Regions from separate parts of the Streptomyces sp. OZ13 genome, predicted to be linked through region 2. Evidence: predicted binding sites of a transcription regulator. Region 2 holds the regulator's gene; the other holds the start of a gene.
What was found. Region 2 encodes HspR, which represses chaperone genes until heat shock. Its sites were predicted from a motif close to TTGAGNNNNNNNNNCTCAA; they were not measured.
Positions count from the first base shown of each region.

Region 1: a site for HspR is predicted at 2,301-2,319, ahead of lon (endopeptidase La). Genes of this name have one in related genera too.

Region 1 covers NZ_JBQHCZ010000005.1:581,300-586,596, forward strand. Annotated here, with positions in the region: gene ACTMTU_RS16095 (spermidine synthase) at 1-480, opposite strand, end outside; gene ACTMTU_RS16100 (GNAT family N-acetyltransferase) at 637-1,278, opposite strand; gene ACTMTU_RS16105 (nucleotidyltransferase) at 1,390-2,202, opposite strand; gene lon (endopeptidase La) at 2,342-4,753, shown strand; partial or broken gene ACTMTU_RS16115 (transposase) at 4,912-5,283, shown strand.
Region 2 covers NZ_JBQHCZ010000004.1:413,498-418,794, reverse strand. Annotated here, with positions in the region: gene clpB (ATP-dependent chaperone ClpB) at 1-726, opposite strand, end outside; gene ACTMTU_RS12240 (pyridoxamine 5'-phosphate oxidase family protein) at 848-1,252, shown strand; gene ACTMTU_RS12235 ((2Fe-2S)-binding protein) at 1,372-1,689, opposite strand; gene ACTMTU_RS12230 (hypothetical protein) at 1,686-1,904, opposite strand; gene ACTMTU_RS12225 (helix-turn-helix transcriptional regulator) at 2,033-3,016, shown strand; gene ACTMTU_RS12220 (heat shock protein transcriptional repressor HspR) at 3,111-3,560, opposite strand; gene dnaJ (molecular chaperone DnaJ) at 3,562-4,740, opposite strand; gene grpE (nucleotide exchange factor GrpE) at 4,771-5,297, opposite strand, start outside.

The DNA.
Region 1 (5,297 bases), on a different contig from region 2:
GACCGTCCAGTCGGGCCCGTTGTCGATGTCCAGGCACAGAGCGTCATAACGGTCCGTGGTCGAGCGGAGGTACTCGAGGAGATCCGTGTGAAGGATCACGCAGCGCGGGTCGCCGAGGGCGTTGCCGGAGATCGCGGCGAGCGGGCCGCCGCGGTGCCAGTCGATGACGGCCTCCTCCCGCTCCACCACGGCGATCCGCCGCCAGGACGGGTCGGCGGCGGCGTGGGCGAACGAGAAGCCGACCCCGAGGCCGCCGATGAGGAGGCGGGGCGCCACGTTCCCGGTGCCGATCGCCTGGCATGCGGCGTCGACCAGCAGCCGCTCCGACCTCCCGTCGGAGGTGTCCATCAGGAAGCAGCCGTTCGCGATGATCTCGTACACCGACTCTTCACCGGACCCCCGCCTGCGCAGCACGATCTCGCCACAGGATCCCTCCCGTCGGTCGACGGTGACAGGGGCGTCTGCGGCGGGGAACGGCATGGTTCTCGACCTCCGGGCGGCTGTGCGGGACGACACGGATCGGACCCCATCTTGGCCGGGCCGATGTGAGGCGGACAAACCGATTGGCGGCCGCGGGGGCGGGCCCGCCCGCGCCGGTGCGGGTTCTTGAAGCCTCCGCCCCGGGGCGGGACGTGGTCAGGCCGGCCGGTGGTACAGGCTGACCAGCGGTGCGTGGGTGTGCCAGCCCAGGGACTCGTAGAGCGCCCGGCCGTCCGGTGTGCCGCCCAGTACGCCGACGCGGGCCCCGTGGTCGAGGGCGGCGTTGTGGAGGGTGTGCATCACCAGCCGGCCGAGGCCCTTGCGGCGGTGCTCGGGCGCGGTCTCCACCTGGTCGACGACGGCCGTGCGCCCGGTCGGGGCGATCTGGGCACGGGCCGCGAACGACCCGTCGGGCCCCACGACCAGGGTCCGCACGACACCGCCGCGCGTCCATGTCCTCAACGTGTAGCCCGCGGGCACCGTGGTCGGGGTGCGGCGCAGCTCGGCGGACATCAGCCAGCCGGGCTCGTCGACGGCCCACTCGGGGCCCGCCCATTCGAGGACGCGGTCGGGATCGGCGAAGACCTTCAGCCAGACCGTCGGCGCGGCCACCTCCGCGGCGACCTTGCGCACGGTTGCCTCGTCGTCCGCGGTGAGGACGTGGCGGGTGGCGTGCTTGACCTGTCCGACGTCCACCGTGAAGCCCCACGGTCTGGGCACGGGGTCGGCCGCGCCGCGCGAGACGACCCAGCCGTGGACCCATGCGTGGACGATTTCCGCGGTCGACCGGAACGGCATCCGGGAACTCCTCAAGCGAGTCGGTAATAGATGAACTGCTCTTGTGGTCATTACATAATGAGGGGGCGGGTGATCGCGACCTGATTCCGGGGTGACGTGGGTCACGCGCGGTCACGGTGCCGGCCGGTCCGCCTTGGTCCCGTGCGCCGCCGTGTACTCCGCGGCCAGCCAAGGCCCCAGGTCCTCGACGAGCGTGCGGATCACCGCCTTGTCCGGCGTCGGACGGCGGGCGGCCGCGGCGGCCAGCCGCATCTGGGCGGCCCGCTGCGGGTAATGGCCGGCGAACAGCTCCGCCTGCGCCTCCAGGTCGCTGGTCCAGCCGCCCCAGCGGGGCATGACCAGCGTGAACCCCGACCGTACGAGCCGCCGTGCGGCCCTCCGGCACAGAGCGCGCCGATCGGCGTCCGTCGCGGCGTCCCGCAGCCGGGTGCGCCAGCGCGGCAGGACGAGGGCCAGGTCGCCGTTGGTCTCGCGCGCCAGCAGCGACGTCGGGTACTGGGCCGGAAGGCGGGCGGCGAGATCCTCGCCCGTCAGCGGGGTGCACAGGCAGGAGATGAAGAATCCCAGGTCGTACCGCTCGGCCTCGGCGAGTGCCGCATCGGCGCCGACCAGCAGGATGCCGGCGCCGTCGATCGCGTCGAACTCCCCGTCGAGCACCGCCTCCGCCGCGCCCGCGTCCGCCCGGTCCCCGGTCGTGGGCTCCGCGTGCAGGACCAGGAGCAGGTCGAGGTCGGAGACTCCGGGGACGGCGGTGCCGCGCGGGATGCTCCCGTAGAGATAGGCGCCGTGCAGCCTGCCGTCGCCGAAGCGGCCGGCGATCTCCTTGCGGGCGGCGGCCACCACCGGCGCGAAGGCCGGGGTGATGCGGTCGAGCGCACCCTCGCGTGCGATGGTCCCGTCAGGGTTCAGCCCTTTGCTCTCCATCGGGTCACTGTGGCCGCGCCCGGGTCCTGTCGCCCACCGGATTTCGCCGATCGCCCAGAGCGAACAACTGTCGGGGAACAATCAAGGGCTCATAACCATTGAGTCGGTACAGCTCAACTTGACTGCCTAAGGGGAGATCATGGCTGCCGATATCAAGGCGAACTCACCGCTCACACTGCCCGTCCTGCCGCTCGACGACGAGGTCGTGCTGCCCGGCATGGTCGTGCCGCTCGACCTGTCCGACACCGAGGTGCGGGCCGCGGTCGAGGCCGCCCAGGCTGCCGCCCGGCCCTCCGGCAACAAGCCGAAGGTGCTGCTCGTTCCCCGCGTCGACGGCACCTACGCCGCGACCGGTGTGCTCGGCACCGTCGAACAGGTCGGCCGGCTCTCCGACGGCGACCCCGGTGCGCTGATCCGCGGCGTCGGCCGCGTCCGCATCGGCGCCGGCACGACGGGACCCGGCGCGGCGCTGTGGGTGGAGGGGACCGTGGTCGAGGAGACCGTGCCCGACCCGCTGCCCGGCGCGGTGACCGAACTGGTCAAGGAGTACAAGGCACTCGCCACCGACTGGCTGAAGAAGCGCGGCGCCTGGCAGGTCGTCGACCGCGTCCAGCAGATCGACGGCATCTCGCAGCTCGCGGACAACTCCGGCTACTCACCCTTCCTGACCACGGCTCAGAAGATCGAGCTGCTGGAGACCAGCGACCCGGTCGCCCGTCTGAAGCTCGCCACCGAGCAGCTGCGCGAGCACCTCGCCGAGCAGGACGTGGCCGAGTCCATCGCCAAGGACGTCCAGGAAGGCGTCGACAAGCAGCAGCGCGAGTTCCTGCTGCGCCGTCAGCTGGACGCCGTGCGCAAGGAGCTGCGCGAGCTCAACGGCCAGGACGGCGAGGACGAGTCCGACGACTACCGCGCCCGCGTGGAGGCGGCCGACCTGCCGGAGAAGGTCAGGGAAGCCGCGCTCAAGGAGGTCGAGAAGCTGGAGCGGGCCTCCGACCAGAGCCCCGAGGGCAGCTGGATCCGCACCTGGCTCGACACCGTCCTCGAACTGCCGTGGAACGAGCGTACGGAGGACTCGTACGACATCCAGGGCGCCAAGGGCGTCCTGGACGCCGAGCACGCGGGTCTGCAGGACGTGAAGGAGCGGATCACCGAGTACCTGGCGGTGCGCAAGCGGCGCGCCGAGCGGGGGCTGGGCGTGGTCGGCGGGCGGCGCGGGGGCGCGGTGCTGGCGCTCGTCGGCCCGCCCGGTGTCGGAAAGACCAGCCTCGGCGAGTCCGTGGCGCACGCCATGGGGCGCAAGTTCGTCCGCGTCGCGCTCGGCGGCGTACGGGACGAGGCCGAGATCCGCGGCCACCGGCGTACGTACGTCGGCGCGCTGCCCGGCCGGATCGTGCGTGCGATCAAGGAGGCCGGCTCGATGAACCCGGTCGTCCTGCTCGACGAGATCGACAAGGTCGGCTCCGACTTCCGCGGCGACCCCGCGGCGGCCCTGCTCGAGGTCCTCGACCCCGCGCAGAACCACACCTTCCGCGACCACTACCTCGAGGTAGAGCTCGACCTCAGCGACGTGGTCTTCCTCGCCACCGCCAATGTGCTGGAGGCCATCCCGGAGGCGCTGCTCGACCGTATGGAGCTGGTGCGTTTGGACGGCTACACGGAGGACGAGAAGGTCGTCATCGCCCGTGACCACCTCGTGCCGCGCCAGCTGGAACGGGCGGGACTCGAGACCGGCGAGGTGACGCTCGACGACTCCGCGCTGCGCAAGCTGGCGGGCGAGTACACCCGCGAGGCCGGTGTCCGGAACCTGGAGCGGTCCATCGCGCGGCTGCTGCGGAAGGTCGCCGCGCAGCACGAGCTGGGGGACCGGGAGCTGCCGTTCACCGTCACGCACGAGGAGTTGCGCGGGCTCATCGGCCGGCCCCACCACGTGCCCGAGTCCGCCCAGGACCCGGCCGAGCGCCGCACCGCGGTGCCCGGCGTGGCCACCGGGCTGGCCGTGACCGGCGCGGGCGGCGACGTCCTGTTCGTGGAGGCGTCGCTCGCCGACCCGGAGACCGGTGCCGCGGGGCTGACCCTGACCGGTCAGCTCGGCGACGTGATGAAGGAGTCCGCGCAGATCGCGCTCAGCTTCCTGCGCTCGCACGGAGCCGAGCTCGAACTGCCGGTCGCCGACCTGAAGGACCGGGGCGTGCACATCCACTTCCCGGCGGGCGCGGTGCCCAAGGACGGGCCGAGCGCGGGCATCACCATGAGCACGGCGCTCGCGTCGCTGCTCTCCGGACGCCAGGTGCGTACGGACGTGGCGATGACCGGCGAGGTCTCGCTCACCGGCCGGGTGCTGCCCATCGGCGGCGTGAAGCAGAAGCTGCTCGCCGCCCACCGGGCAGGCATCACCACGGTCGTGATCCCGAAGCGCAACGAGCCCGACCTGGACGACGTCCCGGCGGAGATCCTCGAGAAGCTCGAGATCCACCCGGTGACCGATGTCCGGCAGGTGCTCGAGATCGCGCTGTCCTCGGCGGACGTGCCGGTGACCGCGGCGGCCTGACCCGCGCGGCGCGGAGGGGCCCGGCGGTGGATCACCAGACGCTGTTGGTTAATTCGGGCCCTCGCGTGACGTCGGCCTTCAAGACCTGGTTGTGGTCTTGAAGGCCGACGTTGTCGTGTGGGGTGGGTGCGGGTGTCGTTGCAGCCGAGGAAGCGCCGTTCTCTCCTGCCGACTCCCGCACCTGCCCTCAGCTGCGGGCATGCGTCAACTCCCGGAAGGCCCAACGTCGGGAGATCAACCTCAAACCCCGCGGGGAATACGAAGCGCTCCAGCACGCACGCAAGCTCCAGCGGACCGACGAGTGGAAGGACCACTACAAGATCCGTGCCGGGGTCGAAGGCACCATCTCCCAGGCACTACAAGCCTGCGGCCTGCGCGGATCCCGCTACCGCGGCCTGGCCAAGACCAGCCTCCAGCACCAGCTCACCGGTGCCGCGGTCAACCTCATCCGCATCGACGCCCGGCTCGTCGGCAAACCCCACGCCCGCACCCGCACCAGCTCCCTCGCAGCACTTCGCCCCGCCGCATAACGACGGGCGAAGCA
Region 2 (5,297 bases):
GTCGAGCGCGACCAGCCGCTTGTTGCGCAGCGACTCGGGCACGTCGCCCTTGACGATGCGCTGGGCGAGGCCCTCGACGACGGCGGTCTTGCCGACGCCGGGCTCGCCGATGAGCACCGGGTTGTTCTTCGTGCGCCGCGACAGGACCTGCACGACGCGGCGGATCTCCTGGTCCCGGCCGATGACCGGGTCGAGCTTGCCCTCGCGGGCAGCCGCGGTGAAGTCCGTGCCGAACTTCTCCAACGCCTTGTACTGACCCTCAGGGTCGGGTGTGGTCACCCGGCGCCCTCCCCTTGTCTTCTCGAAAGCGTCCAGCAGTTGCTTGGCGCCGGCGCCCTGCCGGTCCAGCACCTCCCCGGCCGCGCCGCCCTTCGCCGCGATGCCGATGAGCAGGTGCTCGGTGGACAGGTACTCGTCGCCGAGTTCCTTGGCGCGCTGCGAGGCGTCGGCGATGACGGCCAGCAGTTCGCGGTTGGGCTGGGGCGGGGCGACCGTGGAGCCGGTCACGCTCGGCAGCGACGCGAGGATGCGCTCGGCCCCGGAGCGTACGGCGGCCTGGTCCGCGTCGACGGCGGCCAGCAGATCGGTGATGTTCTCGTTGTCCGCGCCCTCCAGCAGCGCCAGAAGCAGATGCGCCGGGGTGAGGTCCGGGTGTCCGCCGGACACCGCCCTGCTGGTGGCGGCGTTGATCGCGTCCCGGCTCTTGTTGGTCAGCTCGGCGTCCACGTGCGCATCTCCTCCTTGCCGATGGAGCGGTTACCTCAATTATGACCCAAGCAACCTGTATAAAGTTGAGTCTAATCCACTCAGGGTACTGCCCGGCAGGGCCCGGAGGTAGGTTCCGCCCATGGCCATCGATCCTCGCAACCCCGGCGCGTCCTACCTCAGCTTCTGGCGTGATCACCACATGTGCACACTGACGACCCCCCGGCCTGACGGCACTCCGCACGTCGTCGCGGTGGGAGTCACCTACGACCCCGAGGGCGGTTTCGCCCGGGTGATCACCAACAAGCACAGCCGCAAGGTCGCGAACGTGCTGGCCGCCGGCCCGGAAGGGGCACGGGTCGCGGTCTGCCAGGTGGACAGAGGCCGCTGGGCGACGCTGGAGGGCATCGCGACGATCCGCACGGAGGCGGAGGTCGTGGCGGACGCGGTGAGCCGTTACGCGGAGCGGTACGGACGCACCCCGGCCCCCAATCCGGACCGGGTGGTCATCGAGATCGCGCTCACCCGCGCGATGGGCCGGGCGTAACCGGGCCGGGCTCCGGACATGTTTCCGGGCAGCACAACGGCGCCATCGTGTTTCAGGTCCACGATGGCGCCGCTGTGTGGGGGAAGCACCTGAGCGATTTGAAACGACGGGGGAATCGCTCAGGCACTGCGGGGGGTGGCGGTTGTGTCCGGCTCGGCCAGCTGGTGGTCACGCTGGTCGAGATTGACAAAAATCATGCCGTACCGGATGGCACAGCGGACGGGCTGAGGAGCCCCTCGGGGCCGGCGAAGACAGCGGTAGGCACGGACATCCTCGTCCTCCTCGCGCGCGACGACGATCGGCTCACCGAACAGGGTGACCATCAACGAGTCGCCACGGTGCGGAATCGCCGTGACGAGGTCGATGAAATGCCACCCGGACCTGTAAGCCGTCGCCATCTCCCGCCGGAACACGCGATCATCCGGCGGGATGGTCATGCGCCCGCGCCCGCGTCCACGGGAGCGATCTCCCACGTGAGTTCGTCGGCGCCCGCGATCACCGCACCCACAGACTCCGACTCCCAGGTCGGCTCACCGGCGATCACCGTGTGCGCCGGCCCTGATTCCCACGTCGGCTCACCGCTCGTCCCTAGAACACTGAACGCGGCTGCGGCAACAGCAAGTGCGCCAAGTATGCGAAGCGTCCTGTTCATGGAGGATCTCCACCCCATTCTGTCCAATACCCTCCCCCCGCGTCTAAGACGATGTCTCACACCGAATGCTTCCACCAGCGACCACAGGCATCATGTTCCTGTAATTCAGGACCCTGAGGGGGTGTCAAATGGCGTCGAACAAGGACAATGTCGGGCATAGCCACAGTGCAGGCGAACTATGCGAAGCAGGGAAGAATCTCTACGCAACGGCATTGCGTACCGGCCAGGTTTCCCGGTCAGAGGCCGGGAGCGCACCCTGCCTGCTGGATCTCGCCCTGCTGCGCCCCGATCCCGACGACGCCGGCTGGCTGCGCCCGGTCCCGCCGTCACTCGCACTCAACCAGCTGATTCACCCCATCGAAAGGGAGATCCAGGAGCGCCGGCAGCTCGCCCTGTCCATCGTCGGCACGTTCGAGCCGTTCATGACCCTGACCGCCCAGGACCTGTCGACCAGGCACGCCATCACCGTGCTCGAGGGCCTGGGCCTCATCAACGCGGCGCTGGACCGGGTCACCGCCGAGTGCGCCGAGGAACTCCTGACCGTGCAACCCGGCAGCGGACGGCGTCCGGACACCCTGGAGCACGGTCTGCGCCGGGCGGAGCCGCTGCTGAAGAACGGCGTGAAGATGCGCACGCTGTACCAGCACACGGCCCGCCACCACCCCTCGACACTGGCCTATGTCGAACGGGTCAGTCCCTACGGCGTGGAGGTCCGCACGCTCGAGGAGATCATCGACCGCCTGATCATCGTCGACCGCAAGGTGGCCTTCGTACCCGCCCGCAGCGACCGGCAGGTCGCCCTGGAACTGCGCCACGAAGGACTCGTGCGCTACCTCGTGGGCGTCTTCGAGCAGTTCTGGCTCCATGCCACACCGTGGGAGGAGCAACTGTCGTACGCGCCCGAGCTGGACGGCATCACCAGCGTGCAGCGCTCCATCGCCAAACTGCTCGTCGAAGGACATGTCGACGACTCCATCGCCCGCCGCCTCGGGATGAACGTGCGCACCTGCCGTGCCCACATCGCCAAACTGAACGCCACGCTCGGCAGCGGCAGCCGCGCCCAACTCGGCTACCTGATCGCCCAGTCGGGAATCCTGGACGAGAGCCGCTGAATCCGGCCGGACAGACGTGAAGGGCCGGAGGCACAGTGCCTCCGGCCCTTCGGGCGTCGGGACGGCCTGGGCCGCCCGACGCGGGGTCCTGCGACTACTCCGGCCGCTTGGGCCGCCAGACGACCAGCGCGCTCGCCTGCTGGACGTCCTGGTACGGCACGAGATCGCGCCGGTAGGAAGCATGGACCTGCGCCTCGCGCTGCTGCATGGCCGCCGCCGCGCCGTCGAGGGCCGACGACAGCTCCGCGACCCGCTGCTGCAGAGCCGCGACCTGGTTCTCCAGTTCGATGATCCGCTTGATGCCGGCCAGGTTGATGCCCTCGTCCTGCGACAACTGCTGCACCGTACGGAGCAGTTCGATGTCGCGGGCCGAGTAACGCCTGCCGCGGCCGGCCGTGCGATCGGGCGAGACGAGACCCAGCCGGTCGTACTGCCGCAGGGTCTGCGGATGCAGGCCCGACAGCTGCGCGGCGACCGAGATGACGTACACCGGCGACTCGTCGGTCAGTTCGTACGGGTTGCGACTGCGCCCCGACCGGTCCATATCAAGCTCCCTTCGCGGCCTGGAACAACTCCGCCCGCGGATCCTCGTCCGCGGTGGCTTCGCGGTAGGCCTCCAGCGCTTCCCTGGCCTTGTCGCCGAGCTCGCCGGGCACGGCCACCTCGACGGTCACCAGCAGGTCGCCGCGGGTGCCGTCCTTGCGGACGGCGCCCTTGCCGCGGGCCCGCATGGTGCGCCCGGCGGGCGTGCCGGCGGGCAGCTTCAGCGTGACCGGCGGGCCGCCGAGCGTGGGGACCCTGATCTCGCCGCCGAGCGCAGCCTCCGTGAAGGAGACCGGCACCGTGACGGTGAGGTTGTCGCCCTTGCGGCCGAAGACCGGGTGCGCGTCGACGTGGACGACGACGTAGAGGTCGCCGGCCGGGCCGCCGCGCTCGCCGGGAGCGCCCTTGCCGCGCAGCCGGATCCGCTGCCCGTCGGAGACCCCCGCGGGGATGCGGACCTGCATGGTGCGCGAAGAGCGGGCCCGTCCGCTGCCCTTGCAGACGTCGCACGGATCCTGGGCGATGAGCCCGCGGCCCTTGCAGTCCACGCACGGGTCCGTCAGCGAGAAGGAACCGCTGCCGCCGCGGGAGACCTGGCCGGTACCGACGCAGGTCGGGCACACCCGGGGCGTGCCGTTCTTGTCACCGGTGCCGGAGCAGGCCTTGCACGCGGCCGAGCTGGACATCCGCAGCGGGACCGTGGCCCCGTCCACCGCCTCGGTGAAGCTGAGCGTCACCTCGGACTCGATGTCCTGGCCGCGACGCGGCTGGGTGCGCGTGCCCGGGCCGGCGCCCCGGTTGAACAGGCCGCCGAACACGTCCCCCAGGCCGCCGCCGAAACCGCCGGCCTGGCCGCCGCCCGGGGCGCCTCCGAAGAGGTCGCCCAGGTCGAAGTTGAAGGTGCCGCCGGGACCACCGGCGCCCGGAGCGCGGAAGCCGCCGTTGCCGAACAGGGCGCGGGCGTCGTCGTACTCCTTGCGCCGTTTCGGGTCGCCGAGGATGTCGTTGGCCTCGGAGATCTCCTTGAAGCGCTCCTCGGCCTTCGCGTCACCCTTGTTGGCGTCCGGGTGGAACTCGCGGGCGAGCTTCCGGTACGCCTTCTTGATCTCGGCCTCTGTGGCGTCCTTGGGGACGCCGAGAACCTTGTAGTAGTCCTTCTCGACGAAGTCCTTCGTGCTCATCGACGTCCCTCCTTCCGGACGTTTCCTGCGTCAGCCCTCTTCGGGGCCACCGCTCTCCTCGTCGGCCGACTTCTCTTCCTTCTGTGCCGCGGGGGCCGCGCCCGGCTGGGGCTCGGCCACCGCGACCCGCGCGGGGCGGATCGTGCGCTCGCCGATGCGGTACCCCGGCTGGAGCACGGCGACGCACGTCGTCTCCGTGACATCCGGTGCGTACGAGTGCATCAGGGCCTCGTGGATGGTCGGGTCGAAGGGCTCGCCCTCCTTGCCGAACTGCTGCAGGCCCATCTTGGCGGCGGCCGTCTCGAGAGACTCGGCCACCGACTTGAACCCGCCCACCAGCTCCCCGTGCTCCCGAGCGCGGCCGATGTCGTCGAGCACGGGCAGGAGTTCGGTCAGCAGCGTCGCCGTGGCGATCTCCTTGACCGTGACCCTGTCGCGCTCCACGCGCCGGCGGTAGTTCTGGTACTCGGCCTGGAGCCGCTGGAGGTCGGCGGTCCGCTCGTTGAGGGCGGTACGCGTCTGGTCCAGCTGCGCCGTCAGGCCGGCGATCTTTGCTG